One region of the Sphingobacterium sp. R2 genome, then DNA from elsewhere that is predicted to be linked to it. Evidence: riboswitches for the same ligand, from Rfam matches in the RefSeq annotation. Region 1 holds a riboswitch; each other region holds the start of a gene.
The links. A riboswitch is a leader RNA that binds a small molecule or an ion and turns the genes downstream of it on or off. The one in region 1 is predicted to bind S-adenosylmethionine.
Positions count from the first base shown of each region.

Region 1 (10,927 bases):
AACTATTATTGTACGATTAAAATGCAAATAATGAGAAAATTAAGTATTAAAAATATAGTAAAGTCACCGGAATAAAACTCATGACTATTTTGTAGATTTGTATCTCGTATCCTATGTTGATAACCCCTATTATTGACGTGTACTGCCATTCAAAGCATAGGGTTAAGAAAAATAAAATTATTTGAATCGTTAAAATAGACTCGGTATTGAGTTTGTTCAAAAGCTGTGTTTGCGCAAAAATAAAGTAATTATTTTGCGTTAAGGATGTTCTTTGACTTATTGGTATTGAAAGGGAGAATATAAAAATTTAGGCTGATCGGATGTTTTGCTGATCGGTTTGATTAGAATAGGAGGCATCTTGTTATGCCGTAGGGTGAGCGCAATGGCGACTCACTAAATGCCCTTTTTAAGAAAATGTTGGGTTACATCCTGTGCTATGTTCTTGATTATTATTACTATAATATGTGGTAGGATGTTAACGATCTCAAAAGGTAGGTTATATACAACAATGTGTTAAGCATTTGTATTATTCGCATAGATGTTAACGATCTCAAAAGGTAGGTTATATACAACTCTTTGTTTAGAACACATAGCGACAACTAGGATGTTAATGGTCTCAAGATGTCGGTTAGTAACAACTTTACAACGCGTAACTTTTTTCAAAGAGAGATGTTAACGATCTCAAAAAGTTGGGTACACAACATTGCTCTATTCAAGCGCTCACAACTTAAGATGTTGATGACCTTAAGATGTATGGTATATTCAACAACGTGAAAAAATCGCAATTGGGGAAACTATTATGTTGATGTTTCTAAAATGTAGGGTATACATAACGGCTCGATAGGGATTGTTTTATCCTTTTGATGTTAATGATCTAAAATAAAGGGTATATACAACTGGACCGCGTAACGACATTATCTTCCATTCAATACCAATAAGTTTTATAACCAGATAACAATTTACACTTACCCAGCTTCGGTTTTCATAAAATCCGTCAAATTCCGCCGGAGCTGCGGTAAATGATTTTCGCTTTAACCAAGAAAGGACGAATTATGAAACTACTTTTACGAAAACAAGAGACCATACGCGCATTAGAAAACCTCCGCCAAGGGGAAGAAAGGGGGCTTAAATTCTTCTACCAAAAATTCTATAAACATTTCCTTTTTCGTGCACACCGCGCAACGGATGACGAATGTACAGGCGAAAGCATTGCCCAAGAGGCCTTTCTACGGCTTTGGCTGTTCCGAGAAAATGTACATTCCGAAACTGAAATCTTCGACTTTCTGAAAGTTCAGGTGAAGTCTGCCATTAAAGCTTTTTACAAAAAATCAAAAAATAAATTTCAGCGAAGCTTGCTGCGGCTCGATAGCATAGAGGATTATCAGGAGTTTATGCTGGGCTATGAACTGGAAGAGGAAAACGAAGACGATGTGCTCTATATCGAGCAACTGGAATTGGAAAAGAAGAAGAGAATGGACCAGCTTAATGCTATTCTTCCAAACCTCAACCGCGATCAACAACTTTTTATTCGTCTCTGCCTCAAATATAGTTTTAACTATGAACGTATCGCGTACTATATGGGGAACATATCAGATTATGAGGTTAGTCTACAAATTGAAAATGCAATCGAATACCTACGTGCCATCGTTCATAGTGAGGAGAAAATGCAGCTTGTAGCCAAGCCGGTCGAATTTAAGTTAAATGGTGAAATGACCGAAGAGGAAGCTGAAGTATTTCGCATGCGCTACGAATTGCAGTATTCCTTCGACAAAATTTCGGAAGCATTGCAGCTGGATGGGGGACAGGTAAGGACGTTGTTTATTAATGCGCACGCAAAAATTAAATCAAAAAAAATAGCATAAAAAAAATAAAAGCAATATGGCAGCTGATACAATGGTGTTGACCCGGAAAATACAGGTGTTCGTGGATTGTGACGATAAAGAAAAACGGTCGGAATATTTTAAAAAACTCTTTGAATGGCAGGATCTCGTATTCCGTGCCGCTAATATGGTCATCACCCACCAATATGTGCAGGAAAATCTGAAAGACCTGATTTATTTGCAAGATGATGTTAAAATTAAACTGGCCGATCAGGCAAAGGATCCGGAAGGTGTATTGAATACTTCACGCATGAACACTACTTACCGCGTGCTATCTAATTATTTTAAGGGTCGAATTCCTACGGATATTCTATCACAGATAAATACGGTTTTAATCAAATATTTTCAGGCAGATCGTCTCTCCTATTGGAAGGGCGAAAAATCACTTCGTAATTACAAAAAGGATATGCCCATTCCCTTTCCTGGTAGGCAAATTAATTTGAGTAAAGATGAGAATACTAGAGATTTTAAATTCACATTATTCAAAATACCGTTTCGAACCTACCTCGGTAAAGACCGGTCGGATAAGCGGGTTCTTCTTCAGCGCGCATTGGTTGGGCAAATCAAAGTCTGCAGCAGCGCAATCAAAATTGTTAAAGGCAAGATCTTTCTGCTGTTGGCCCTCGAGCTCCCAAAGAAAATCCAAGAATTGAAAGATAACATTATCGCCGAAGCGTCGCTTTCAATCGAACATCCCATAGCAGTGACCATCGGAAAGGAGTCCTTTCAGATCGGTAATAAAGAAGAGTTTACTTACCGACGTATGGCCATCCAAGCCGCGCGGCATCGCTTGCAAAAAGCTGCAGCATTTGATAAAGGTGGGCGTGGTCGTAAGCGGAAAATGAAAAGCTTGGAACACTATAACGAAAAGGAGAAAAATTATGTAGACACCAAACTCCATCTCTATAGCCGCCGGTTAATTGAACTTTGTGTGAAAGCACAGGCAGGCACCCTCTTGTTGGTCAACCAATCCAATAAGGAGGAAATTGCCAAAGGCGATAAATTCTTACTGCGAAACTGGAGCTACTACGGTCTTATCGAAAAAATTAAATACAAAGCTAAAATGGTCGGGATCAACATTATCATCGAATAGATCAATCCAATTTTTTCCCTTTATAAAACTTGCTCCATGCATCCCCGGCATAGCCGTTATCCAAATATTCAAAGGTTGAAGCACTCGCTCCTTTCAACTCCTGGCCGCGATAGAAGACCGTCCAGGAGTCTTTTGCATACCCTCCCCCAAGTGCTTTAAAGGTGGATGCCGAAGCGCCGTTAACTTTTATTCCCTGATAATAGACTGCCCAGGGGTCTACGGCATAGCCATTTCCGATTGATTTGAAAGAGTTGGGGCTGCCGCCCTCGACTTTAATTCCACGGTAAAAAAGATTCCAGGCGTCTTTGGCATAGCCATCATCAAGGTATTCAAACGTTGAAGCAGAAGCCCCTTCCACTTTCTGATTTTTATAAAAAACAGACCAATTGTCCTTGGAATATTGACCACCAAGAGGCTGTGTGGTAGGACCAGCAAATCTCTCGTTCTTTTCGCCCCTATAATAGCTGTTCCAATGATCTTTCGCATACCCCCGACCGAGATTTTCAAAGCTCGAAGCGTTTGCCCCATTAATTTCCTTGCCTAAATAGTAGACTTTCCACGTATCTTTGCTGTAACCATTTCCCAGTGTCTTAAAGGTGGAAGTTGTTGCGTCCAACAATGGCTTGCCATAAAAATAAACTCTCCAAGCATCACTAGCATAACCGTCGCAAAGAAATTGGAAAGTAGATGGGCTGGCATCAGTTAGAATTGACCCCCGAAAATAGACTTTCCAGGTGTCTTTTGCATAACCATCACCTAAAAACTGAAAAGAACCGGCATTGGCATTGACAATTTCTTTACCACGATAGTAAATACGACCGCCAATTTTGGCATAGCCGTCTCCCAACTGGTCTTGATGGATATAGGCACTGCTATTTTCGTATTTGCTATTATCAACATAGACATCGCTGGCAGAGCCAAGCAGAAGAAGGGCGAGCATGGTTTTGAAGGAAATAGCTAGTATCATATCGCGTTTGGACTAAAATAGAAGAATTCTTGTTTGTGTACGTGTTAATGAGACCGCAATATAAGGTAAAAGTTTAGTTGTCGATTGATTTTTTGCAGATAATACGCAGTGTTTTTTCCTGCGTTCTTTGGTATTTCTTTGCCTATTCTTTGGTACTTCTTCGCTCCTGCTAGGAGATTGGCTTGGCATTGGTTTGCTCTTTCTCTGCTTATTCCTTGCTGTTTCTTTGCCGTTTCTCTGCTGTTTCTTTGCCGTTTCTCTGCTGTTTCTCTGCTGTTTCTTTGCCGTTTCTCTGCTGTTTGATTGGTGTTTTTTAGCTGTTTCTCTGCTAAAATGGTAACTAAATAGCAACCAGTCGGCAAAGAATAGGCAAACAAGGGGGCTAGTAAGCCCCTAGGATACCTTAAGCGAATACGACCAATCACCCTAGAGAAGGCAAATGCGATCGCAAAAATGCGGTCTATGGGATACAAGGTTGAATAGGTAACACTTATTTTGTTTGCTGCAAATGTATTTCAGGAAAGGAGTAGGTTGAATCCTGTATGGTGGTAAAAAGAGAATAATCGGTGTAATCCGGAACGGCTATCCTTAGAAGATAGCTCCCCTTTTTTAACACCTTGATCTTAAATTCGCCATTGCTATTCCTAACGGTATCCCGACCTAATAAGGCCAAGGGCTCCCTTTCCGTATTGGATACAAAGGTTTCAATTATGAAATAACCAACCGGATTGTACTGGTGGTCAACTAAACGGCCAGTAATACGGTATGCGGGGTTAGTAAGTAGCCCATAAAGTGAACAACAGAATAGTAGTGCTTTTAGCATATTTTTTCAAGTGTGATGCTCGATAACATAAACGTATCCAGCTGATGAATCTTAAAACGGTGACCGTCATCTGATGAATGCAACGACGATCTATGCAAAGATAGCCCCGCTTTGTCAATGGATAGCTATCACAAGTTTATGAAAAACTATCATTTTGCATTTTCTGCTTATAGGCGTAAGGAGATATGCCCGTTAGTTTTTTAAAAAATCTGGAAAGATTATTAGGATCGCTGAAATGAAGTTCAACGGCAATTTGGGCGATAGACTGCTCGTCCAGGAGAAGCCGCTGTTTGATTTCTTGAACTTTTCGGCGTTGGATTAGGTGGATTGGACTGTGGCCCGTATAAGCTTTAATTTGACGATTCAGCTCATTGCGATGTATTTTCAGTAAGTCCGCGTATTGATTGCAGTTCAGGTTGGAGTTGACATGCTCTTCCATGAGCATTTTAAATCGCGTCAGCAAATTATTGTTCGAGCCTTCATTGGCTATATGGTGAAATGCGCGAAATAGCCGATCCAGCCGCAGTAAAATACTGGCAAGGAATGCGCGAATCATATTGGGACTGTCGGATCGAAATGTTCCGATCTCAAAAACAATTTCGGAAAGCAGGATTTTAAATACCTCGAAATCATGAGTTGCTGCGACAATATAGGGCGAAAATGAATAGTTGTAAAAATAGGGTAGTTTATATACAAGTGTCTTATCCTGAAAGAACGATTCCAAAAACTCAGGTTTGAAGATTAAATGGAATCCTTTGACGCTATTTTTATCAAATTCATATTGCTTGATCTGATTGGGAAAAGCGAATAAAATGGTTCCTGGGCATAGATCAATACGTTTTTCATTGGTATATGCCACCCCGCTTCCCTGTTCAAAAAACATGATCTCAAAAAAGTTGATGGTGTGTGGTTCGGCTTCAAAAATCAGGTCGGTATTGTCCTCAAACCGATGGGCATCCATCGCTAAGGGAAAGCCGTATTTACTGTTTTCAAAATCAAAATATCGCATACTCATGTATTCAACTAAATTGCAACCGTTTAAGCGCTCAGGCTGCGGTGATAAAGATAACAGTTTTTATGAAATTGTCGACCCCGACGAAAAAGCGATTATCCTGTCAAATCTTTGTCAATACGTACGGTAAAACTCGGAATATTTGGTCAAGTCGTATTTCTTTTGTATATTGCTGGTTATGAGTTTTAAAGAAAAATTAGAGAACTGGCGCACGTCAATCAATCGCGCCGGTAGTGGTGAGGAATTGTATATTTTGCTTTTGAACTACAAAAAGTTTATCAATAAAAATTGGATGGACGATTTTGGCGATCCGGGCAACTGGAAATCGGAATTAAATCAGGTCATCAGCAAAGTAAGAACGAAAGTGGATGTGGCAGAAATTCAAAATTGCGACGATCTCTCGTCCTACAAAGACGACGCTCGGCAAACAGCCCATTCGCTCAATCATACATTAAGATATCATCACTCATTGACGAAAGAGTAGGCTAGGCCTACTCTTTTTTTGTTTATAGGGCATTACTGTAAAGGAATCAGGACATTCTGTTCCAAGCGTACAGGTACCTGCTTCACCGAGGTGAAACCGTCTTCCTTGGAAATAATATTAGAAAGATCAAGTCCCCTTTTTGAAAACGTACTGATCAAAGCTGTCCTGAAGGTAGCTTTCGATGATCCCCAGCCTTGTCCTAAAATGGTGTCGTTGTTGAGCTGGATCAGTTCATCTGTGGAGTAATAACTGAATTTTTCCAGTAAATGTTGGTAAAGATTTGTTGTAGTAGCCATACAATTTAAAAATTTAAAGGATTAAACCATAAACTGTATCCAGATCTTATTGGGAAAATAATCGTTCTGCGACGTTTATTTTGGTCGAAACCCGTATTAATTTACCACCGCGGTGCCTCCACTCGGTTGGTATTGCATCATGCAATTCTGAATACTCTACAAATATAGTAGATTATTTTTTATAATGAAATTTTTTTTTGTTTTTAAGGTTAAATGGGCGTTAGCTACAGAAATAGGGAGGTCAAAGCGAGGCGGGGTGTTGGCTGTGATTTGGTTATAAAGCGGTTAGCTGGATGGGAAATTTATCATGTTACTGTAATCTCATCGAAAATACTTTAAAAAGCAGAGATAACACAATACTTTTGCGCCATGAATAGAATTGCGGAAATTAACGAATACATTGCTGCTGAACGCGAAGTATTATTGCAACACCCTTTATACCGTAAAGTCAAAACGATCAAAAATTTACGTTCTTTTACCGAAGGGCATGTGTATGCTGTATGGGATTTTATGTCTTTATTAAAAGCTTTACAGATCAAATTAACCTGTACCACACTTCCATGGTTCGCCAGTGAACATCCTTCAACGCGCTATTTGATTAATGAAATTGTATTGGCAGAAGAGTCGGATGAATATATCGATGGACGTCGATTAAGCCATTTTGAGATGTATCTCGACGCCATGTCTGCTATGGGGGCCGATCTCCATTTGATCAATAAATTTATTGCCAATGCCAAAAAATCGGATAATATATTCGATGTTATAGCAATGACAACATTGGATAAGCGAATCAAAGATTTTCTGAATTTTACATTTGAAGTGATTGCCGAGGGCGAGGTGCATAAAATTGCGGCGGTGTTTACCTTTGGACGTGAAGACCTCATCCCCGGAATGTTTACGTCTATTTTAGAAGAAATTAAAGCGAATTTCCCCACAGCCAATTTAGACAGTTTTATTTATTATTTTCAGCGGCATATTGATTTAGATGGTGACGAACACGGTCCATTGGCGATGCAGATGATTACAGATCTTGCGAAGGACGATGAGGTTAAATGGACGGAAATGAAGGAAATTAGTAAAGTTGCGCTGCAAAAAAGAATTCAACTGTGGAATGCAATTGAAGATTCCTTATATGGATAATACGCTAAGCAGATGTTGGAGAAATGCCTTTCAAATCAGCATTTGAAAGGCATTTCTGTATACTGTATAACAAGTCTTATTTATCCGTTATCTTGCAATATCATGCACGAGCTGTTTATTGAAGTCGCGTTCTTTCGAAAGCCAGTCGATTACTTCAAAAAGTCTGGCGATTGATAGGCTGGATTGGGATAGGTATAAAACCCTTCCCCGGTAGCGACGCCTAATTTGTTCTTGTCTATAAAATGTTCTTTGAGATAGGCTACAGTTTTTATCTTTATGGGATCATTGGTTGCCTCGGCACTCATTTTGTTAATATTATAGGCTGTTGTGATGCCAACGATATCGAGTATGCCAAAGGGGCCTGTTGGCGCTCCCGTGGCAACCATCCAAGTCTTGTCGATCGTTTGGGCATCGGCTACTTCGTTGACCAAAAGATCCGTTGCTGCCGAAAGTAATGGGACAAGTAAGGAGTTTACAATATAGCCAGGCTGCTCCTTATGCAGCGGTAGGGCAACCATGCCAATGGATTTTGCAAAGTTTACAACCTGCTCAAATACCGTTTTGTCTGTACCCGGATGGCCCATAATTTCTGCTGTATTGTGCTTCCAGATTTCATTGGCAAAATGTAGCGCCAGGAACTTCTCTGGACGGCCAGTTTCTTGGGCAAACTGACTTGGTAGTAGGGTGGAGGAGTTTGTCGCAAAAATGGTTTTCTCTGGAGCGACTTTCGCTAACTCCTGATAGAAACCAATTTTAATGGCAGGGTTTTCGGGAACAGCTTCGATCAGAAAATCTGCGTTTGCTACTGCCGAAGCAAGGTTTGAATCGTAACTGAGTCTGTCGAAGGTTGAAGCCAGTTGTTCCTGACTGGCATGAAGATCTTTCTCAAATGCCTGCGCCATAAGATCAAATTTAGCTTTTGCTTTTTCAAGTACCTCATCGTTGATGTCATATACGGTAACATCATAGCCATGAAAAGCAGTTTGGAAAGCGATCTGATAACCTAAAACACCGCTTCCTGCAATTGTTATATTTTTAAAGTCCATCTTATTATTATTATTATTATTATTATTATTATTATTATTATTATTTAAAATCATTGCTGTTCTTTTCTGATTTTTATCCTTATCCTTTGATTCCCTTTAACCAATCTTTGAATTTGCTGATCTGCTCTGTGAGAAAGGATTCATGCTCTTCCTCGTCCGCGGAACCAAGTGGCAGGATATGTTCAAAGTAAGTTCCTTTAAATAGTTTACGCAGTAAACCTTCTCCTATAAACGGTTTGTCGTCATTTAACGTTTTGGCTGCTTTTAAGAGATGACGGATGTCGTATTGAAGGGGATTGATATCTGGAACCTGTTTATTTAAGTTTAAAAGTTCATATACGGCAATCCGAGCTGTGCGTACTGAGCTTTCCATGGTAAAAACCACATCGTTATTAGTTTCGACAAACTGACCGACCAAGCCAAGATTTTTGCAGCCCTCAGGGACAACTCTTGGACGGTCACCCTTTGCTCTAGGCATAAACATAGACGTAATGTAAGGCATAAACGCCGTACGTACAATGGTATTTGTGATAACATTCTCCAGTTGATCAATGATGCCTAGATGGTGGCATAACTCGGCTAGAATTTCATCTCCGGTACATTCGGGCATGGGCTTTTTGATGTAATTTCCTTCTTTATCCATAAATAAGGCATATACCCATAAGACAAGAACATCATCCGGTTGTCCAGGGAAATGTGGCTGTCTATTACAGGTGAAACTCATCAACCAATCGGAATCGGTAATGGTGATGATACCGCCAGTAACTGTTTTACCCGAATAGGGGTCATTGACCGCATATGCTTTGAGTTTTTCAACCAAAGCCGAAGGCTTACAAGTCAGTGTTGCAGACTCCCATGCTGATTTTTCGATGTTACTGCAGAACTTTTCGGGTTTACCAAATATGGCTGACTTGGCGGCGAGGTTTTTCCAGAGCTTCCAGCCCGCGCTTTGACCGCTGCTGCTGTTGTCGATACCGATAATCGGCGCGTTTTTATTGTCCCCGTAGAAGGTATCTTCTGTCATTGATCCAGTTGTCATAATGACGAAATCGTCTTTCCCGATTGGAATTTTTACTTCTTTGCCATCTTGTTTTGTAATTAGGGCCTCCACAACTTTTCCATCAGTATTGCTTTGGATGTCCAGATCTTTGACCAATACATTGAATCGAATGTTTACACCTTTGCTTTGAAGTACTTTACGCAAAGGGGTCACAAAAGTGTCGTATTGGTTGTATTTTGGGAATACAAGTGATGAAAGATCATTCAATCCGTCTATCGCATGTAAAAAGCGGTGCATGTACAATTTCAGCTCAAGTAAACTATGCCAGTTTTCGAAAGCGAACATGGTACGCCAGAAATTCCAGAAATTGCTGGATAAAAATGATTCGCTGAAGTAGTCTTCGATGGTTAAGTCATCTAGATCTTCTTTATTTTTAAGGAGCAATCGAATGATGGCCAGCTGATCCATTTTGCCCAGCCCAAACTTGCTGAAGTCTTTTATCTCGCCCAGTTTATGAATGAGACGGGCTTTCGAGTAATTGGAATCATTATCATTGATCAAACGGTACTCGTCCAACACACTGTAAGGGGCAGGCATCTCCAATGCAGGGATATCCTGAAACATATCCCAAAGATTTTCGTAGGTCATATCCATTTCCCTGCCACCGCGGATGATATAACCATCGGTAGCATTACCCGCCCCATCTAACGAGCCACCTTCCACATGGAGCTGTTCGAGAAATGTGATGTTCTCCGCAGGAACATGTCCATCGCGGATAAAATAATAAGCAGCAGACATCCCTGCTATACCACTTCCGACGATGTAGATTTTACTGTCTTTATATGATTTTGGGGGAATGCCTTTATTGCGCTGATAATTACCGATCTGATCAGAAAAAGGCATCGATTTCTTTGGTGTATTACGTTGTTGTTCTTTGCTTGAATCAGGTTCATGATTTACATTTCCATATTCAGCAGATGTATTTAATACTTTGTCGAATTTTGAGGTGATTTCTTTCATGATTCTGATGTTTTTTAATCCTTGACTAAAGTTACTAAGACAACCTTAATCATTTGTGCCCTCAAATTCGCTATTGTTCTACCGAATTTCCGCTATCTACATATTTTGTCGCTTTCGGTACTCTGATGGCGATAAAGTAGCGTATTTTTTGAAAAAACGACCAAAT
Region 1 is NZ_CP142884.1:5,214,895-5,225,821, reverse strand. Features, by position in the region: gene VXM68_RS21855 (RNA polymerase sigma factor) at 1,053-1,862, shown strand; gene VXM68_RS21850 (hypothetical protein) at 1,879-2,973, shown strand; gene VXM68_RS21845 (DKNYY domain-containing protein) at 2,975-3,940, opposite strand; gene VXM68_RS21840 (hypothetical protein) at 3,985-4,413, opposite strand; gene VXM68_RS21835 (hypothetical protein) at 4,431-4,763, opposite strand; gene VXM68_RS21830 (AraC family transcriptional regulator) at 4,900-5,778, opposite strand; gene VXM68_RS21825 (hypothetical protein) at 5,954-6,259, shown strand; gene VXM68_RS21820 (5-oxoprolinase) at 6,292-6,555, opposite strand; SAM-I-IV-variant riboswitch at 6,622-6,715, opposite strand; gene VXM68_RS21815 (DUF3050 domain-containing protein) at 6,925-7,695, shown strand; gene VXM68_RS21810 (3-hydroxyacyl-CoA dehydrogenase) at 7,845-8,741, opposite strand; gene VXM68_RS21805 (oleate hydratase) at 8,821-10,761, opposite strand; gene VXM68_RS21800 (helix-turn-helix domain-containing protein) at 10,858-10,927, opposite strand, start outside.

Region 2 (10,927 bases), 980 kb from region 1:
AAGACGACCACGCGCACATCGGGACGCACACCTTCCACTTCCTGTAAGTACCACACCGGAAATGTATCATGATCGCCATAGGTAAATAGAATCGCATTTGGAGCACAGGCTTCAAGATAATTACGCGCCAAATCCCTTGCCAGCGATTTCTCCGATCGATCATGGTCGTCCCAGTTCTGATGAACCAAAATAATGGGGCCACCCAGCAACGCAAAGGATAAACCTGTCGCCAAAGCATAGTGTGTTCGTAAAAAGCGTTTGAAGAAACGAACCAATGCGATCAGCCCCAGTCCAATCCAGATTGCAAAGGCGTAGAAAGAGCCCACATAAGCATAATCCCGTTCGCGGGGTTGCATGGGCGTTTGATTGAGGTAAACAACAATCGCTATTCCCGTAAATACAAACAGCAGGGTTACGACCAAAGTATAAGGCTTGTTGTTTCGATACAACCATAGCGCACCAGCTATCCCCAAAAGCAGCGGCAGAAAGAAATAGGTATTTCGGCTCGGATCATGTTCTTGAGCTGGGGAAAGTTTATCTTGGCCCCCCAGGCGCCAATTGTCCAATGTTTTGATTCCTGACAGCCAATTCCCGTCATTATACGTTCCATACCCTTGCTTATCATTCTGTCTACCGACAAAATTCCATAAGAAATACCGGGTATACATATCGCCAAGCTGAAAATTGAAAAAGAACTTAAAATTATCGGAGAACGTTGGCTGTTGCCCTTCTTTCAAATTGAGGTAACTTCTATAATAGGCTTGATGGCTTCCATCTTGGCTATAGATACGCGGGAAAAAGGTTTCCTTATCAAATTGATATTTGTCTACCTGTGTGAAGGGAACATACGCCGATTGATCCTTCCGATAGCCTGTCTTACTCTTTACACCAACCACTTGCGAATCATAATACGGACCTTTGAGTAATGGTTCTCGAATATATTGTTCCCTGCTCAAATAGCCCAAAAACGAAAATACATTATCCGGTGCATTATTATTTAAGGATGGGTTTGCTTTTGCCCGGATCATGACCATGGTGTAGGAACTGTATCCAAATAAAACAAAACAAAAAACTAACAAAGCGGTGTTGAGCGTGTATTTGTGCTTTGTATGCGAATAATACAAACCGTAAACTATCGAGCCTAATAGTAATGCACATGAGAAGAAAATGCCGGAACCAAATCCCATTCCAAGTGAATTTACAAATACAAGGTCAACTTTAGCTGCCAGGCCAACCAACCATTGTATAATACCCCACAAAACAGCCCCCAGGATCAGTACACCTACGACAAAAGCTTTTAAGGTACCCTTTCCACTCACCTGAGTTGCTTTTCTGAAATAGACAACCATCGCTATCGCTGGGATAGCAAGAAGATTCAATAAATGAACGCCAATAGAAAGCCCCATAACAAAACCGATAAATACCAGCCAACGGTCACTACCTTCTTCATCAGCACGAGCTTCCCATTTTAGTATTCCCCAAAACACAACTGCTGTACACAAGGACGACATCGCATAAACTTCGGATTCTACAGCCGAATACCAAAATGAATCGCTAAAACTAAATGCCATTGCACCAACAATTCCTACTCCGAAAATCTGCAAGCTGTTGGATAAGGGTATGCATTTGTCTTCGCGGAGTATCTTCTTGGCAATTGCTGTTATGGTCCAAAATAAAAATGTAACCGTAAGCCCGCTGCAAATTGCCGATCCGATATTCATCCAATAGGCGATTTTACCGGCATTACCCAAAGCCAGGTTAGAAAATATATTTTGAATCAGAAGAAATAAGGGTGCCCCAGGTTGGTGTGCTACTTCCAGCTTGTAAGCACAGGCAATGAATTCACCACAATCCCACCAGCTTACCGTCTTTTCCACGGTAGCAATATATACACATGTGGCAATGAGTCCACAAGCAAAACCCAGTAGAGAATTTATTCTGTTGTACGTCATAAGGTCAATTGGTTTTTTATTAAATCCTTTATAGCACATTAATGTAAAAAGTTATCCTGATTTCAGGATGTTAATTAACACTATTTAACACAAGTACTTGACAATAAATACACTGTCGCTTCCACTCAATTAAAAGAATAAGTCATAAACACGACGACTGGGCTATAAGGTCAATTATAGAATATCTTAAAAATGAAAAAGGGAGCTTATCAGCTCCCTTTACCTGGTATTTTTATGAGTTAAGCTAGTTTTTGTACAATTTTCTTTGTTGGCCCCGGATTACTCATCGTATAGAAATGTAGAACCGGAGCGCCAAACTTGATCAGCTCCTGACATTGTTGTACCAACCACTCTTCTCCGACTTGTCTGACGTCGGCATTTGTTTTACATGCCGAAACAGCATCGCTCAGTTCTTCTGGAATATCCAGATGAAATATTCTTGGTAAGGTCACGAGTTGCTTTTTAGTTGTCAGTGGCTTTAATCCTGGAATAATAGGCACATGGATTCCATTATCTCTACATTTAGTAACAAATTCCTTATATTTTTCGACATTAAAAAACATTTGAGTTACTATAAATTCCGCCCCCATATCGACTTTTTGTTTCAGATATTTAAAGTCAGTATTAAAATTCGGTGATTCAAAGTGTTTTTCGGGGTAACCTGCAACACCGATACAAAAATCAGTTTTTTCTGAAGTGACAATATCCTCATGAAGATACTTTCCTTTATTCATATCAGTAACCTGTTGCAATAAGTCTGTTGCAAAAGCATGTCCACCATCCGTTGGAATAAAATCAGCATCGCCCTTACGTGCATCTCCGCGCAATACCAAGACATTATCTATGCCCAGGAAGTTCAAATCGATCAGTGCATTTTCGGTTTCCTCCTTAGTAAAACCACCACATATCAAATGGGGTACTGCATCAACTTTATATTTATTCATGATTGCTGCACATATCGCCACTGTCCCAGGACGTTTGCGATAGGAAACGCGTTCCAGTAATCCACTTGCATGCTCTTTATAGATATAATCTTCCCGGTGGTAAGTTACGTCGATAAAAGGAGGTTTAAACTCCATCAGTTCATCCATGGTTTTAAAAATACTTTGGATGCCCTGTCCTTTCGCCGGTGGCAATAGCTCAAAAGAAAACAATGTTTTTCCTTTGGCATTCTGGATATGATCGATAATCTTCATTAAAAAAACTGTTTTTTAGTTTGGTTGGCTTATATCGAAACGCACACGTCGAGGAATCGTTGATCTTCATGTAACTTATCTTTCCCACATGGAGTAGGGTAGAATTTAGCACCTTGAACAATACAGGTTGCTAAGGCTTCAACGGGTCTATTCCCTCGGCCTTTCTCTATAAGCATTGCTAATATCGTTTTAAAAAATCAAAAGACAAAAATATTTTTTCGAAAAGGCTTAAAAGGCAGCGAAAAGACCGCAATAAATACGGCTTCAGGTTTATTTCCAGGTAATAACAGGAATTTACGCTCCACCAAAACTTAAAGACCTAAAAAACAGATAAAATTAACGATCGAGGATCATTGACAGCCAACAGATTGACTACGCCACAACAGGATCGGCTAATGATGCGTTGCTAGGGAATTCCGTAGATTTTTGAGATAAAACGTGATTAATAGAAGTCCTGTTACATGGTATTCCTCTTTCGATCCATATTTAAAGCCATCAAATAAATAGCGATAAGCGATCAATGCATTTTGTTCATTGTAAAACAACGCTTTCCACGACTCGGGCACATCTTTCCACGCCTTCAGCACAATACCGTTCTCCGCATAAATAATTGGCGATTCAACACCATCCATTCGATAATCGTGATGTGTACCAGAACTCGATATATGTTGAAAGTAAGCGATAGAATAATCAACAAAATTCAATGCCCTCGCCTTGATCTCTTTTTCACTTTCTGTTCTTACGGGAGCATTCCGCCACAAGTTCACTTGACTGTCAAATTTGCTTGGCGTCTCGCGTATAGGGGTTTTATCTAAAGCAAAATTGAGATAAAGTCTTTCGGTAGTAGGCACACGCTCGGAGTTAAACTGTGAAAAATCACCTCTCAGCTGAATAAAATCTTGTTTTACCTTAACAATATCCAATCCGATGCTACCTTTTTTCTCGTCCGTCAACTCTAATCGGTCGCCGTTGAATCTATACTTCCCGAAGAGTAATATGTCATCGATGGCTAGGACAAATTGGTCTTTATCATGGAGGGAGAGAAAAGATCGGTATAGCATTGGGTCATTACCATAGACATCTGCCTCCACATTTTTGGAAGATTCGCTTTTTAATTTTTTATACTCCTCATTCGAATAACCAAATATCATTTGGTAATTGCCTTCAGGAAACGCCTTTTTCTTGCTAAAGAAAGTACAGGAAGATAACGAAAATGCGAATAGCAGCAGTAATAACGGTTTCAATATCAATGAATAATTATGGCCAACAATAATACACGGACCAAGATAAGAAATTACTGCAATAGTTATAGTATACCGCTATTCATTTGAATTAAGCTCGGGGATAGCTTATTCTTTATAGAGATCCACCAAGCCCTCTGGCAATTCAACTTCAATAATCTCCTCTTCGCCATCGATACCTAAGATCAAATCGTCCGAAAGCGGGAACATCAGCTCCTTGCCATCCATATCTACGGTAGCAACAAATTGTTGTGGAAATTCCTGAACATCTGTTATTCTCCCCAGTTCACCATGGTTTTCATCAATTACTAAAAAGCCGATTAAATCCGTATATCTAAAATCATCTGGATCACGCTCCGGCATTTTATCATTGGAAAGATATAGCTTTTTACGCACAAGTATTTGAGCCTTATCAATATGATCCACATCCTCGAATGTCACATAAGCGGTGCTGTTCTTTTGAAATTTGATGACGTCAACAAAATAAGGAACAAGCTTTTTGTTCACTTCCACGAAGACGACGTCCATATCCAAACTCTCGTATTCTTCGAACTCAAAAAATAGCTGTACTTCCCCTTTAAGCCCTCTTGTTTTGCTGATATAACCGATGTAAAAGCTTTGATCAATAGTCATATTTTCGTATTTGGCAATTAGATGTAAGACATGATAATGGCAAACTATTAGCCTATTGGCTGTTTCAAAAAAAGCCGGCTCAAGGTTGAGTCGGCTTTCTCGAATACTTTATGAAAGAATTAACCTTCAGTTTCTTCTGATGCAGGAGCTTCAGTCTCTTCAGCAGGAGTTTCTTCCGCTACAGGAGCATTTTTAGCAGCTACAGCAGCAGCTTTTTCTTCTTTTTTCTTAGCTTCAGCAGCTAAAGCAGCATTTTTAGCATCAGCTTTAGTTTGTGCTAAACCATCTTTTTTACCAGAGATTCTTGCATCATTAGCTTCAGTCCAAGCTGCAAATTTAGCTTCAGCAGCAGCTTCATCAAAAGCACCTTTTTTCACACCACCTTGCAAGTGTTTTTTGTAAAGAACACCTTTGTAAGAAAGGATAGCGCGAGCTGTGTCAGTCGGTTGAGCACCTTTATTCATCCAATCCAAAGCTTTTTCAAAATCCAAAACAATCGTTGCTGGATTAGTGTTTGGGTTGTAAGAACCAATACGTTCGATGAATTTACCGTCACGTGGAGCGCGAGAATCCGCTACGACTACGTGGTAAAAAGGACGTCCTTTTTTACCGTGTCTTTGCAATCTGATTTTAGTTGCCATTTTTTAATTTATTTTATGTATTCAACATATCCCCCGAGCTTCATACTAGAGGGGATGCAAAGATAGTTATTTTTTTCTAATCATAAACATGATTTTATAAAATTCACTGAAAATGACATCCTTAACATCTTGCCCCCCTTTTAAAACATACATCATTACACGAGCTCTGCCGTCAACACCAACGTAATTTGTACAGCTGTTAGCTTCGTCCAAAGGTAATCAACTCATCATATTACGTCACCATGTATATATCATAAACGATAATTTGGTTAATAAATTAGATTCAAATTACGTCTGTTTTTCTCAATTAAAATAATCTTCGCCATTTTTGCCAATTCACTTTTTACTTTCTACCTTCATTCTATGAAATCCGTTGCGCCATTAAAAATACTCAAAGCTTCTGCCGGTTCGGGGAAAACCTTTAGCTTAACTTTACACTATCTCACCCTCCTCCTATCCAACGAGAATAGCTACAAGGAAATTTTGGCGGTGACATTCACCAATAAGGCAACTGCCGAGATGAAGGAACGTATCCTAACGGTACTCCATGGCCTGGCAACAGGCCACCCTAGTCCTAAAATTGAAGATTTCAGAAAGTTATTACTGGCACAACAGCCAGGTTGGACGTCACACCTTGTGCAGGAGAAAGCTCACCGTGTTTATCGTCGTATCCTACATGATTATAGTCATTTTACGATAAGTACAATTGATGGTTTCTCCCAAAAGGTCATCCGTGCATTTACGTATGAACTCAATCTTGATGCAGCTTACAAGATTGAAATGAACGTCAATAAAGTGAAAAATGAGCTGACAGTCATGCTCAATCAATTACTGGATGAGCGACCCGATCTACTCGATTGGATTATAACTTATGCTGAAAAGAAGATAGCAAAAAATGAAAATTGGAACTACCGTCAGCAATTAATGAGCTTAGCGAGCCTTATTTTTTCTGAAAATTTCCAGGAATTTGATAGTTACATCAACTCGGCAAATCCCAAGGAGGTTTTTAATCTCCTCAATCAGGAGATTGAACAGAAGATAAGCGCATTTACCGAAGCGCTATCCATGACAATTGAAGCGTTTAGTGAGACATTCAAAAAATTCAACCTCACTGAAAATGACCTGAAGGGTAAATCGCGCAATAAAATAATCTCAGCCAGCAAAACCAGTAAAAAGACGGAAAAACTGAGCGCTTCTGAAATTGCCAAGATAATAGAAAAATACCTTCTGTTAATCGACAATGAAGATGCATTTACGGATAGTGATAAAAATATACGTCATGATCTTATGGCTGCATTTAACCCGATCTTGGCATCCTTCCAAAAGTTACACGACAACCTATCCGCTTACATTGCCTATCAAGCAGTACAGAATAACCTCTATTACCTGCGTTTACTCAAAGAAATGAGCGATTTACTGACACAGTGGCGACGCGATAATGGTGCCCAGTTAATTTCCGATTCTCAGATTCTGTTAAACAAGCTCGGAATTGATGAAAATAGCGACCCAACATTTATCTGGGAGAAAATCGGCAATCGCTTTAACTACTTTTTGTTTGACGAATTTCAGGATACTTCGCGCATTCAATGGAAAAACTATAGTCCATTACTGATCAATGCATTGGCAGATGCCAAAGGTACCGTCAGCGAACACCTGATTGTAGGTGATGTTAAACAAAGCATCTATCGCTGGCGAAATGGCGATTGGCGAATACTACTCCAACAGGTAGAACAACAGATTGTCCAAGCCTTTCACTTGGACGACGATAACAAAACAACCTTTATCGAAAACGGAAGCCTCGATACCAATTTTAGAAGTCTTCCAAATATTATCCATTTAAACAATTACCTATTTAGCAGTATTCCAAAACATTTGCAACAGGTATTAAATGAAAAAGTATCCGAAAGCCTGGATGAAAAAGGCAAACAGTGGTGGGCTTCCTCGGGCAATGATAGCATGCTTGTCAAAGCGTATGAAAACAGCCAACAGGAGGTGCCTGACCATAAACAAGGAAAACTTGACCAATCAGGTTCTATTGAGATCGCTTACATTCCAGTTACTGACGGACGTTACAGAAGAAATCAGGTAATCGAAGAATCGCTCGTCAATTTATGCCAAAAAATAAGCGAATGGCTACTCGACAAACGCTATCAACCCCAACAGATCGGTATTTTAGTGCGTAGTAATTCACAAGCTAAGTTGGTTATCGAAAAACTCATGGATTTCAAAAAACAGCAACAGCTCAGGTTTGAAGTCATATCAGGAGATGCGCTGTCGCTAGCCAGCAATGATGCTGTTCTCCTACTGATCGAAACGCTGAAAGCATTGGTCTATAATTCCGAGAAACATACCATTCATAAAGCAAAGATAGTCTATCTCTATCAGCATATACAGAATAATACAGTTGATCAGAATGCATGGTTAAAATTTGCCGGCAACGACATCCGCGCACTTCAAGATTATCTCCCTGAGGCGCTGATTGACTCCTGGGAAATGGCGCAGAAACAGCCATTGGTCCACTTGATTGAAAAGCTTATTGAAATCTACGGTTTCACAACCACGGACAATATTCACCTCCCTTACCTTCTCGCATTCAAAGATATGATCTCAACGTTTTCCACCAATGGCGAACGTGGCATTATACAGTTCTTAGAGTTCTGGGAAGAAGATGGCAACCGGGCTGTACTCCCTTCCAATGGAGAAATTAATGCGATTGAAGTAACGACAATACACAAATCAAAAGGACTGGCTTATGACGTGGTTATGATTCCATTTTGTTCATGGGATCTCGACGGCATGATCAATGGCGATTTTTGGATCGAGACATCCGAAACTCCTTTTGCCCAATTGGGGAAAATTCCAATCAAATACACATCTACGGTCGGCAAATCTATATTTTTCAAACAATATTTTGAAGAGATGCTATTCAACTACATGGACGCCCTTAACACGTTCTATGTGGCAACAACCCGCGCCGTTGAACACCTTTATATTACTGCTCCGTGCTTTAAAGAATCTGTCGACAAAAAGACAGGAGAGATTACAGGCTATGATACCAAAGACGAATATATCAGCGATGTGCTCTTCCAAGTCTTAGATACTCCAGAATCTCCGTTTAAACTCGAAAATAAAGTCCTATTTATTGATCAGATCATCCAAAAAAGAAAAGCGCTGTCGCGTAATGACAGTATTATTTCGCTGAGCCATTATCCCATTTCCAAAGAACTGGAAATGGCTCTGGAAAAAGCGAGTACGCGAAGTATCAATGATATTATGATGTTGGAAAAAGCGGCACAGTATGGCATATTGGCACACGATATTATGGCTCAGATTTCAAACGAAGAAGACATCCATAAACTGGTTGGCCAACTGATCCAGGAAGGTATTCTCTCCAAGGAGGAACAACCCTTTCTCATGCACGAAATCAACCAAATCTGGAAGCATCCCGTCATTAATAAATGGCTTACCGGAAACTATAAGATCTGGAATGAGGCAAGTATCATTACCGCTAAGGGCGAAACCATCCGGCCTGATAAGGTCTTCACTTCCAAAGAAGAAACAATCGTACTCGATTTTAAGTTTACGCAGACAGACTATATCGGACATCAGTATCAAGTCGATAACTACAAAAAAAATCTAGAGAATCTAGGCTACAACAATGTTAGGGCTTTTCTCTATTATGCAAAATCAAATCAATTAACTGAAGTAAAATAATAGCACGATGCAGACAGCCTTTCTAAAATTAGTAGCAACAGATATTCAAAAGCGTTTTGGAAACGATCTGAGTGAGATTGCCATCGTCTTTAATAATAAAAGGCCAATTACCTATCTCAAAAAACATCTTTCTGAAGTATATGGACAGGCAATCTGGTCTCCTCAGTTTTTTACAATTCAGGAATTTTTTAGACGTTCGACCGATGATACAGAAGCCAGTCCTTTGACACAATTTTTCCACCTTTTTAATATCCATAATGAGTTATTGGTGATTGAAGGAAAACAGCCAGAAACATTGGAAGAGTTTTATCCAATTGCCGAAATAATACTGAGTGACTTCGGCCAGCTCGATTACGATCTCGTTCCTATTGAGCAGATCTATCTAGAACTTTATGACAACACCAAAATCGACATTGCTTTTCAACATCTAACCCAAGAACAGCAAGGATTTATACGTCAATTTTGGCAGTCTTTTTCCATTGCTGGACATAGTGGCGTACAAGAGCGCTTTCTGCAACTTTGGAAAAGACTACCTGTATTGTATAGTCAATTTAAGGAAAAGCTTAAAACAGAAGGACAAACCAACTATCCAACTATTTACCGCGATCTAGCTGAAGGCAAGGCTACACATCAGCAGTTTGCATCATCCTACCACCATATCCTTTTTGTCGGTTTCAATGCTTTAAACAAAGTCGAAGCAAAATTATTTAGGCAATGGCAAGAGGAAGGCCGTGCGCTATTTTACTTCGATGCTGATGCCTATTACCTGGAAGACACCATGCAGGAGGCCGGGCTATTTATTCGTCGAAATATTTTCCAAACAGGCTTGGTAAATGCCCTCGGCGATAGCCCGAATATTATTGGCAATAGAACCTCAACCGTAAATCTATATGCGAGTACCGGCAAGATCAGCCAAACAAAATTACTGCATGATATCCTCGAACAGCACAAGAACATGGAGCAGACCTCCGCTATTCTTCTGGCAGATGAAAATCTACTTGTTCCTTTACTGCAAAGTTTACCAGATGTAAAACCTAATATCACTACGGGCTACCCCTTGACGCAGTCTCCTATTTATGGCATACTGGATCTATGGATGGAGGTACATTTGGAGATATCACAGTTTAAAAGACGCAAACTTCCCTATCAAATCATAGAGACCTTCATAAATCATCCCCTGAGTATGGTTTCTTTGGCAGATAAGCTTCAGATTCAAAAAGAGATTGCCGACAAACAACTCTTCGAGATCACATTGGAAGAGCTTCATTTCAAGAGCTCCTTACCACAGTTTTTTGTACCTATCGAAAATTCAGTTCATTTGGTACCAGCGCTCATCCTGCTCGTCGATGATCTCTTACATAGCATCTCATCTCAAGAGCGTATCCGCCAAATTGACAACAATCTCCTAATCGAAACAAAAAAAACCTTGAACCAGCTTTTACTGGGTTTTGAAACCGTGGCCCCGTTAAGTATAAGCTTCCAGATCGGTTTGATAAAAAAAGCCATTGCTCCAATAAATTCCGCCATAGAAGGGGACCCACTCGAAGGTA
Region 2 is NZ_CP142884.1:838,776-849,702, forward strand. Features, by position in the region: gene VXM68_RS03465 (DUF2723 domain-containing protein) at 1-1,952, opposite strand, end outside; gene metF (methylenetetrahydrofolate reductase [NAD(P)H]) at 2,192-3,148, opposite strand; SAM riboswitch class I at 3,221-3,323, opposite strand; gene VXM68_RS03475 (hypothetical protein) at 3,541-4,392, opposite strand; gene rimM (ribosome maturation factor RimM) at 4,498-5,022, opposite strand; gene VXM68_RS03485 (30S ribosomal protein S16) at 5,142-5,663, opposite strand; gene VXM68_RS03490 (UvrD-helicase domain-containing protein) at 6,027-9,377, shown strand; gene VXM68_RS03495 (PD-(D/E)XK nuclease family protein) at 9,385-10,927, shown strand, end outside.
Region 2: it holds a riboswitch for S-adenosylmethionine, as region 1 does, so the genes downstream of both, metF (methylenetetrahydrofolate reductase [NAD(P)H]) here and VXM68_RS21820 (5-oxoprolinase) in region 1, are expected to answer to the same signal.

Region 3 (10,927 bases), 710 kb from region 1:
TATTTGACCAATCTGGAAAGCCAATTGAATATAATTTAGGGTTCTACCGTGCGGAAAGTTTTACCTATACTGTTGAAAGCAGAAGAGATTATTAAGTAATTCACTCATCCTATTATCCATTCAAAAAGGACGATAGGATGAGTGAATAGCTCATTTATTTATTCTTTTCTTTTAATGATTCTTTTCTACGGTAGTTTCTGCCCAGCTTTCTAGGAGCGCTATTGCTTTACTGAGCACTCCTGCTGAACCTTTGAATTTCCCTGATCCGCTAGGGACATTATTTTGACCATACCATTCGTAAAATCCTTTGTTTTTCACAACGCGATCGATCATCGGTTGAAGTTCTGCGTAGGCTTCTTGATAAAAGCCGTTTAAAACAAGTTGCTGGATCATCCGTCCGCCAAACCAAGTCCAGTCACCACCATTTTGGTATTGGTAAGGCTGAGCCATTCCTCCGATGAAAAATCCAACCGGATAGGTCGGGTATAAGGTCAATCCAATACTCGGCATGCCCGATAACCTGACGTTTTCCAGCATTTGCGTATTGACTGTTTTTATTTCTGAAGCGGAAAGTAACCCGGCTTCTATCGCGATGGCGGTACCTCCATGATAATGAATCGTATTTTCATCAAATCCTTTTGGGATAGGGGATGTTTTAGGATAGAGATGAGGGATGAATTTTTGTTTTTTCTTATCCCATAGATGACGTCTGCTGTTTGTTTCGAGACTCTTTTTTAATCCCTTCCATTCTGTCACCTTCGGAGCGTTGGGCTGAATATCAATCAGTGTCTGCAATGCAATAATAAACATCGCATTGTCATAAATATCGATCGCCTCATTGGAGAGCTCATTCCAGTCACAACCAAAGCTATCGTTGGGTTGTACATCTCCCCAATCTGCGGTCATCGCACCCCAAAGCAATTGATACTTGTGGTTGAACCGTTCCCTTTTCAAATAATCCAATAGGAGTTGTATTCGATCTTTGACGGAAATTCCACCGATAGACTCCTCCAGGATACTGTAATCCTTTGTTTTCCGGATATATTTACCAAGCAGTTGGATAAGTGAGGTTTCCTGGTCTGTTTCTACTGTATTTTTAAATCCAACATGGCCGGGCGCATTTTCTGAATAATAAGGTGTATCATCGTGCCAGGTAAAATCCTTTTTAAGGACATAGCCGTCTACCATTTCACCATTGGGCTGTTGCATCTGAAAGAATACTAAAATGGCCCCTCTAATGTCCGCTTGGGACCGCTCTTCCAAGGCGGTTTCAATAAATGTATTGAGGTCCCTGGCCCAAATCTGTGAGTAGCCACTTCCCGCATTGAAACCTTCTTTGATTACCTCTCGGGCAAGGCTGTCGACATATTTTAAGTTTTGATCCGCTAGAATGCTTTTTGCCAACTTAAGTTGAGTTATACTGTCGGGTTTTATTTGTTGTGCTGATAGTTGGGTTCCGAGTAACAGAAGTATTAGACTAAAAAATGGGGTGTTTTTTTTCATTGTGGTTTTATTGTAATTAATTAGGCTTGACAAGTGTACCTGTCAATAATTTGTATCTATTTCAGGGTTAATTTTCATCTACTTCAGGGGTTTGATCGAAGATCAGCCGTCTGATGCGTATTTTTTTTGAATTTATTTACTGGTTATATTTTAGTATGTATGTACAATAAAAGTTATGGAAAAATGTCAGTATTTAAGCTCAAATAACGTTTTATTTGGTTAGTATTTAAAATTTTACAAATTTAGGCATTATGGTGAGGCCTTTCCCGTAGTTAAATCGCGTAAGAAAATAGAGATCATGTTTATACATACTATATTTTTTTGTAAGTTTGCTGTAGAACCTAATTGAAAACAATGGTAAAGCATATCATTTATTATTTTTGTAGTTTATTTGTTAGTACGACGGCTGTTTTTGCACAGCAGAAAACAGATTTAACCGTTTTTGTAAAACCTAATATTGGATCCGTTCATAGCCGGTATTTCTTTTATACTCCAGCAGCAGTACCTTTTGGAATGGCTAAGCTCGCGCCGAGCACAAATGGAAGCTATGGGAACAAGTCAGGCTGGGAAGCTGTGGGGTACGATGATAGGCATGGGTCAATAGAAGGATTCGCTAATTTTCACGAATTTCAGGTAGGCGGAGTGGTATTCGCACCATCCGTTGGAAAATTGAAGACAACTCCTGGTCAACTCGATCGTCCACAAAGTGGCTATCGTTCCGATTTTGACAAAAAGGATGAATTTGCCACTTCTGGTTATTACCGTGTCAAGTTGAAAGATTATAATGTACTTGCTGAGCTTACGGCAACGAAGCGTGTCGGTTTTCATCGGTATACTTTTCCAAAAACGGAAGAAGCCAATCTTATTTTCGATATTGGCCATGTGATGGGGGAAAGTGGCCCAGTCGTTGATGCTGAAGTGAATTATGACAAACAGCACGTCTGGGGGTATGTGGTTACCAACCCTGTATACGTACAAAAATATCAGCAGGGTGCTCACGTTAAGATGTTTTTCTTCGCGGAGATAAACAAACAGCCTAAATCTTTTGGAACATTTAGAGATTCCACGACTTTCGATCAACATAGTCGTATAAAGGGAAAAGGGGCTGGCTTGTTCCTGAAATTTGATACCCAGGTAGGGGAATCTATCGAAGTCAAGACCGGTTTGTCTTACACATCTGTGGAAAATGCGCAAATGAATTTGCTTAAAGAAGCAAAGGATATGTCGTTTGATGAGGCAAAGAAAAATGCCTTGCAAACCTGGAATAGTGAACTGGGAAGAATTTTGGTGGAAGGGGGCAAAGCGGACGACCGCGTTAAATTTTATACGGGATTGTATCATGCTTTACTTGGCCGTGGGCTTGCAAGCGATGTCAATGGCGCATACCCCAAAAATGACGGCTCGGTGGGGCAGATTGCCTTAAATAAGCAAGGGCAACCGATTCATCATCATTACAATACCGATGCGATCTGGGGTGCATTTTGGAATTTGACACAGTTGTGGTCCATTGCTTATCCGGACTATTACAACGACTGGATTCAGAGTCAATTGTTGGTCTATCGCGATGCCGGTTGGCTAGGAGACGGTATTGCCAACAGTAAATACGTTTCGGGTGTAGGGACTAATTTTACAGGTTTGGCAATTGCAGCGGCGTATAATGTGGGTATTCGTGACTATGATGTGAATCTTGCCTATGCTGCGGTGCGCAAAAATGAATTGGAAGGGAAAGACCGTCTGCCTGGAGCGGGGAAGTTAGATGTGGGCGTTTTTGTCCGTAAAGGGTATTCTCCGTATATAAAAGATGATAATGGCAGTCCCGAATTAATGACCAATGGATCTCCTTTTGGTGCTTCGCATACCTTGGAATATGCTTTTTCTGCCGGTGCAGCCGCACAATTTGCAAAATCATTGGGGCACCAAAAAGACTACATTAAATTTCAGGGATTATCCGATGGGTGGCGTAATCTGTACGATACCGCAACGAAGTTTATGCGACCAAGGGATAGTACTGGGCGATTTATTTCAAACTTTAACCCTTATGAACCATGGCGTGGATTTCAGGAGGGAAATGCTTGGCAGTATACCTTCTATGTTCCGCATGTCCCACAGGAATTGGTTAAACTGGTTGGAAAGGATCTGTTTAATCAGCGGTTGGATAGTATTTTTACGGTGTCGCAGAAGAATGTGTTTGGAGGTGGTACACAAATTGACGCTTTCGCAGGGATTGAAAGTCTTTATAATCATGGTAATCAACCGAACCTGCATATCTCTTGGCTATTCTATTTTTCTGGTAGACCTGATTTAAGTCAGAAATGGGTACGGGCAATTTGCAATGAGTTTTATGGTAATGATGCAATACACGGTTATGGCTACGGACAAGACGAAGACCAAGGACAGCTGGGAGCTTGGTATGTCTTATCCAGTATAGGGCTATTCGATGTACGAAGTCTCACCACCGAGAAGCCCGCACTTCAGATCGGCGCTCCACTTTTCGATCGGGTAACGATAGAATTGCCGGAGAAATTAAGAAAAAATAAATTTATCATTCAGGTGAAGAAAGAGCAGCCCAATAGTTATATTATTGATCAAGCTCGGTTGAATAATCGCTTGTGGAAAGGTTGGCAACTTCCTTTTGAACGTTTGGTGGAAGGTGGGATTTTAGATATCAAGTTGAAAGGTGACTAAATATTAGATAAAAAATAGCCCCATTCGGGGCTATTTTCAAGGTAGATTGGTTTGTTGATTGCCTACGCGATTTCAGCAATAAAATTGCCCTCTTGATCCAAATCGGCTTTGTGAGCTGCGATTTGTTGAAGATTAATATGTCCGATGACATATTTGAAATCTGGTGCGTAATATCGTTCTGTGATTTCACTGAAATTTAACTTTTCAATCAGTGTATCATCGGTGTATCTCAAATAAACCTTAATTAAATAATCTTGGCTATAATTTAAGGTGCTGGATTCTAAATGTTTTTTATACTCATAGCGGTATCCATAGCGAAGAGCCGCGATATCAGATAGCACAGCAGAACCTGTTGGGTGGCCACCTGCTCCTTTACCATAGAAAAATTGTTCGTCTGCAAAGGCCGCTTTCACCAATACTCCATTGTTCTCATTTTCTACATTATAGAGCATGCTGTCTTTGCCTACTAGGCGTGGTAATACATAAAGTACAACTTTGTTTCCGTCGATCTCTCTTGCCGTCGGTATCAATTTGATCTTGAGGTTCTTTTCTTTCGCAAAACGAATATCTTGCTGTCCCAATTTATCAATACCAATATTGAACACATCGTTTGGTTTGACATAGATACCGTACGCATGCGAAGCAACAATACATACTTTAAATTTGGGATCAAATCCACCGACATCCAAGGTTGGATCTGTTTCTGCAAATCCGAGTTCTTGCGCTTTCTTCAAAGCATCTGAATAGTGTTGGTTTTCGTTGAAAACTTTAGATAGGATATAGTTGGAAGATCCATTAAAAATGCCACTAACAGAGTGGAGCAATTCATTATCATAATACTCTTCTAAATTCCGGATAATAGGAATACTTCCACAAACAGCACCTTCATACAATAAGCTTGTACCATATTCATGCTGGATATCAACTAGCTCTTCCAAATGGCTCGCAATCATTTTTTTATTGGCAGAAACCACATTTTTTCCCGATTTCAGTGCGCGCACAGTTAGTTGGTATGCTGCTTCGGCATCATCAATCAGTTCGACAACAGTGTTAATCTCTGGATCACCTAAAATTGCCTCCGCATCAGTAGAAAACAACTCCGCTGGTAGGGAGCGTTTTTTATCACCGTTTTTAATGACAAATTTCTTGATCTCCAGATTAAGATTTTTGGTTTTGATAATATCATAAAGACCTTGGCCTACAACACCAAATCCAAACATCCCTATTGTTAATTTATTGCTCATATCTCTTCTTATATTCTCTTATTATTTTGTTCAATCTCTTATACTAATTCAGCAGCATACACTTTGTGCTCGCTCAGAAAGAGGCTAATAGTTTCTGTTAGTTTTGCTGTTTCGATCAAAAAGCCGTCATGACCATAGGTTGATTCAATCTCTTCGTAACGAGCATTGGGAATATGCTGTGCTATGAATTGTTGCTCTTGTGGAGGAAACAATAAATCTGTATTGACACTCAATACCAATGTTGGACAGCTAATGTTTGATAGTGCAGATTCAATAGACAATCTGCCGCGCCCCAAATTGTGGCTATCCATTGCTTTCGTCAGGAAATAATAGCTGTAAGCATTGTAGCGGCTTACTAATTTTTCCCCCTGATAATTTTGATAAGATGACGCTTTGTAGTCGCCGAGCTTATTCTGATCATTTTCGCTCTGTGTATTACTATAGGTTGTATAATTACGGTACGATAGCAATGCCATTGAACGTGCCACCTTTAGTCCCTTAGCTCCGCCATCAGGATGGTTTGCATAAAAGGTACGGTCGGTTGTAATGGCAAGGCGTTGGCTCTCATTGAATGCAATACCCCATGGTGAATGAACAGCATTTGTGCCAACGACGATTAAATGATCGATTGAGATCGTGTTGGAAGCTGCCCATTCCAATGCCTGCTGCCCCCCTAATGAGCTCCCGATAAGAACGTTGATACGCTTGATGTCCAGATGGTCAGCAAGAAACTGGTGTGCACTGGCCAAATCTTTTACCGTAAACTCCGGAAATGATAGGTAATAGGGCTGCCCAGTGGTCGGGTTAATAGACAATGGGTTGCTACTATTATAGGCCGACCCAATAACGTTGGCGCAGATGATAAAATAGTCGTTCGGATCAAATAAATCATCGGTTCCAAAAAGACCCGGCCACCAATCCAGGACGTTTGCATTGGCCGTTAGTGCATGACATACCCAGATCACATTGCTGCGATCTGGATTAAGTTGGCCAAACGTCTCATAACTGATTTGTAAATCAGTAAGCTCTCGTCCATTTTCAAATACAAAAGGCTCTGGGTGCAGATAAATATGCTTACTCATTTTACGTTTAAATTTTATAGCCGAAAGTCTAATTAGTTGATTTTATCAAAAGCTTGTTGTAAATCTGCTTTGATGTCATCAATATGTTCTATTCCGACTGACAGACGCAACAGTCCTTTAAACACACCCGCATTCGCTTGGTCGTCCTCACTCAATTGTTGGTGGGTCGTTGCAGCTGGATGAATAATCAGCGATTTAGTATCGCCTACGTTAGCTAAATGACTGATTAATTCTAAGCTGTCGATAAAGTCGTTGGCTTTCTGGGCTGCGTCGCCTTTTAGCTGGAAAGAAAGCACTGCGCCGTATCCATTTTTAAGATATTTTTGTGCATTTGAGAAACTCGGCGAGCTTTTTAATCCCGGATAATTTACCTTTTCTACCTGAGGATGGGCCTCAAGCCATCTAGCGATTTCCAACGCGTTGTCGACATGCCGTTGTACACGTAAAGACAATGTTTCAAGGCCTTGTAACAACAAGAATGAATTGAAAGGAGAGAGTGCTGGTCCAAAATCTCTTAATCCCTCTACACGCGCGCGGATTGCAAATTGTATATTACCAAATGAGCCATTTTCACCAAAAACATCTGAGAAGACCAATCCATGATAGCCATCGGACGGTTCGGAAAATTGGGGATACTTCCCATTTCCCCAGTTATAGTTACCTCCATCAACGATGACGCCACCAATGCTGGTTCCATGACCACCAATCCATTTCGTTGCCGATTCAACGACCACATTTGCGCCGTGCTCTAATGGTTTAAATAAATAACCCCCAGCTCCAAATGTATTGTCAACAATTAATGGCAAATCGTATTTTTTGGCTACAGCAGCGATTTTTTCAAAATCAGGAATATTGAAACTTGGGTTTCCGATTGTTTCAACATAGATAGCCTTAGTTTTATCGTCAATGAGCGCTTCTATTTTATCAGCTTCACCATCGGTCGCAAAACGCGCTTCAATACCTAGCCGTTTGAAGGAAACTTTGAATTGATTGAATGTGCCTCCATATAAGTTGGACCCTGCAACAAAATTGTCGCCGCTTTCAAGAATATTATTTAATGCAATAAACTGCGCTGCCTGACCAGATGCAACTGCGACTGCTGCAACACCACCTTCTAAAGCTGCAATCCGCTGTTCAAATACATCCGTAGTTGGATTCATAATCCGGGTATAAATGTTTCCAAACTGTTTTAACGCGAATAGATTGGCTCCATGTTCTGCATTTTCAAATACAAAAGATGTTGTTTGATATATAGGAACTGCTCTGGATCCTGTGGTAGGATCAGCGATCTGGCCAGCATGAACCTGTAGTGTTTCGAATTTTAAATTTTTGTTAGAAGACATAATATATTAGATTTTAAGGTTTCAAAAAAAGAATTTGTAAAGGTAAAAGAGAAGCATACACACCTACTTGGAAGGTCTGTCAATCGTTATCCAAGAAAAAGGAAATGATGTTTAACAAGCAGTGAAGTGTGTATGCATACGCATTCGCATCGATACTTTTTTACGATGTAGTACACTTTTGCTGTTCGCAAGGTTCAGTTGTATTGAACCTGAACCTGAATTTGTAATGGATTTCAGTAAGTTAATAAGCATTGTCTTATATCATTTATATGCTCCAAAACGGTATTGTTTTGGACAGGAATTGGCACCTTTTCAAGCAAATTGAAGGTTGCCAGTGGGTCATTGAGCCAGTCTCTCGCCACTTCTTTATAAATCAAGACCTACTGATTAAGGAAGGTGTTGATTAGAAATCTTCTTTCGAAGACGATACAAATATAAACTTCTTTTTTATCAATGCAAAAGAAATACGTTTTTTTTAGTTAAAAGGGAGCTACCTCCGCAGCTGGAATTACATATTTGTTATCCAATATCAATACATAAATACAGCGGTTTACCTTATGTTTTTTTTAAGGTGATATTTTCTGCAAGCTGATCTAAATCGGTTAAAAGGGGTTTTAAAGCATCAATTCTACTGTAGATATTGTGTTTTATGTCGTGATTAGATTCTCTACCTAACGATAGGGAGAGACCAGCCAAATGCGAATTGATGCGATAGGAGAGTGCTTGAAAATGATGGATATGAGACCAGTCTACCCACTTGTGTTCAGGTTCCTTCTTCATTTGATTGATCGCATCGGAAAATAGAGCCATGGCAGTCTGTGCCTTTTTTCGAGCGAGCCGAATGTCGAACGAACTTTGCAGATCGTCGGAAAGGCGTCTGTTGATAATTTGAAAATAATGATGGTTATACAATGCGACCTCTTTTGCTAAGTGGATTATGCTCGAGCTTTGGCGTACTGGTATCAAAAAATAGCCCGCTATTGCCAGCAGCGCACCAACTAAAGTAAAAATTATTCTACTGCCTAAAATGATATTAATATTTCCTTCAAATAAGTTTAATGCAATGACTATGCCCAGCGTAATAAAGATCACACTGACCATATAATTTGATCGGTTGAATAAGAAGAATCCAAATAACCCAGTAGCGGCAATGAGAAGAAGAGCAGGCAGAAAGTCAATGCAGACCAAACAGAGTATACCGACGGCAATTCCCGAAAATGTACCTAGTATGCGTTCTATATTACGTGTTTTAGTCATTGAAAATGCAGGTCTCGCAACGATGGCAATAGTGAGTAAGATCCAATAGGTATATTTAAAATCCAAAAAAGATATACCTATCAATGCACCTGTTCCGAAGAGAACCGCCATACGGAGTGCAAAACGGAAAAGTGGATTATGGAGATGGAGTCTGCTCTTGATATCATTTAAACTACGCAATGGACGGTTGATAAATTGCTGATACTCATTAGTGTCAATTTTGTTTTTGATTTCTTGATTCTGATAAAAAGCAACTTGAATCCGTTTGAGAACTTCAATAATAGCTTCAATATTGCGGATGATGGAAGCAAGAATACCATTTGCTTGCGCAGTCTGTTGTTCTTGGATTCCCTTTAGATCCGACAACAGTGCACTGATTTTACTGTGGTTGTCGTAAAGCTGCTCTGCATAGCGAAACCTTTTATTAGGCTGCGAAAAACTATCGATTTCCAAGGCCAGTAATTTTATACTACGACGAATTAGCGGAAGGCTGCCGGTATCCAGCAAATTTTTTCGAATGGCATCATAATCATGATCCAGTGCAATAATTAATTCGTGTAAATCAATTAATCCATACACTTGACTAAGCCAATAGTTGCTTTTGTGCCAGCGTTGGCTAATGATTTTTTCTTCCCTAAATAAGAGCGATCTGATTTGCTCTTGTTGTTCACTGATCTGGCCATAAATTTTTCCTACGCGGCTGTAAGTCAAGTCCAGCGGAATATCCGGATCGTAAGATTCTGAACGTATCAATAGAAATTGAGATAAACCGTGAAACCCATTGGCCATGGCGTGTTTCAAAGAACGATAGGGTTGTATGTAAGCCTGCAATAGGCTAAAGAAATAATAGATGCTGGCGCCTACGGTAATTTCTAAGCTCACTGAAAGCGGATGCTGAGGGGCCATACCGATGACAAAGCTCATCAGAATCAATGTCATGTTCCCAATTGCGGCATAACGAGGGCCGAAAATTCCATAAAAAGTACAGATAAAGCCTGCCGAACTCAATAAAATAACCAGCGGCCAATGATAAGGAAAAAGATAAGCTGTAAAAAGCGAAGCAATAAAGAAAGTGGGAATACAAACAAGGGCGGAAGAAAATTTATCTTTCCGATTACCTGGAGGATCAGTTAATGTAGTCAATAATGATCCCACCCCAATACCGATGGCTGCGTTTGCCGGTGCGCCCAACAGATAGATCGCCAAACTCGGCAAAATGCTGATAGATACATTGCGAAAAGCATCGCCAGTATGTTCACCCTGGATGAACCGGATAATATGGATATAAAAAAGGTAGAATCTTTTCTTTAACGATTCAATGCTCATCAATCAGTTTACTAATTTTCGCTGCAAAAATACAAATATTATGCTTAATATTTTGTATATACAATTTATTTGTTTTGAATATTATGTATTTTGTAGATTTTTATTTTGATTCAATTCATGTTAATCAAATTTCGCCTTGAACCCTGCTGTTTGACGTTCAGCAATAATTGCTCGTAAAAGGCCGTTTGCGTTCGCTTGATATAAAGATGACCGTACATAGCCAACTCTAACGGTCATATGAGCTTCTTATAATAAGCCTTTCTGATGGGAGCGGTCTAGCGCTAAAAATAAGGGGATTAATCGCCGAGTAGAGAAAATATTCTTCTAAATTCATTGTTAAGCATATAAAAAAGAAGGGGTATCCTCTTTTAGAATACCCCTTCTCTTTATTGCGATGTTGTTTTAACTTAAAAATAAGATCTCTCTCAATTTTGGAAGAGGCCATTTTTTGTCATCAACAATTTTCTCCAATTTGTTGACATGATAA
Region 3 is NZ_CP142884.1:4,508,478-4,519,404, reverse strand. Features, by position in the region: gene VXM68_RS18945 (GntR family transcriptional regulator) at 1-95, shown strand, start outside; gene VXM68_RS18940 (hypothetical protein) at 172-1,503, opposite strand; gene VXM68_RS18935 (GH92 family glycosyl hydrolase) at 1,858-4,188, shown strand; gene VXM68_RS18930 (homoserine dehydrogenase) at 4,251-5,432, opposite strand; gene metX (homoserine O-acetyltransferase) at 5,471-6,514, opposite strand; gene VXM68_RS18920 (O-acetylhomoserine aminocarboxypropyltransferase/cysteine synthase family protein) at 6,547-7,857, opposite strand; SAM riboswitch class I at 8,120-8,232, opposite strand; gene VXM68_RS18915 (FUSC family membrane protein) at 8,413-10,440, opposite strand; gene VXM68_RS18910 (glutamine synthetase III) at 10,843-10,927, opposite strand, start outside.
Region 3: it holds a riboswitch for S-adenosylmethionine, as region 1 does, so the genes downstream of both, VXM68_RS18920 (O-acetylhomoserine aminocarboxypropyltransferase/cysteine synthase family protein) here and VXM68_RS21820 (5-oxoprolinase) in region 1, are expected to answer to the same signal.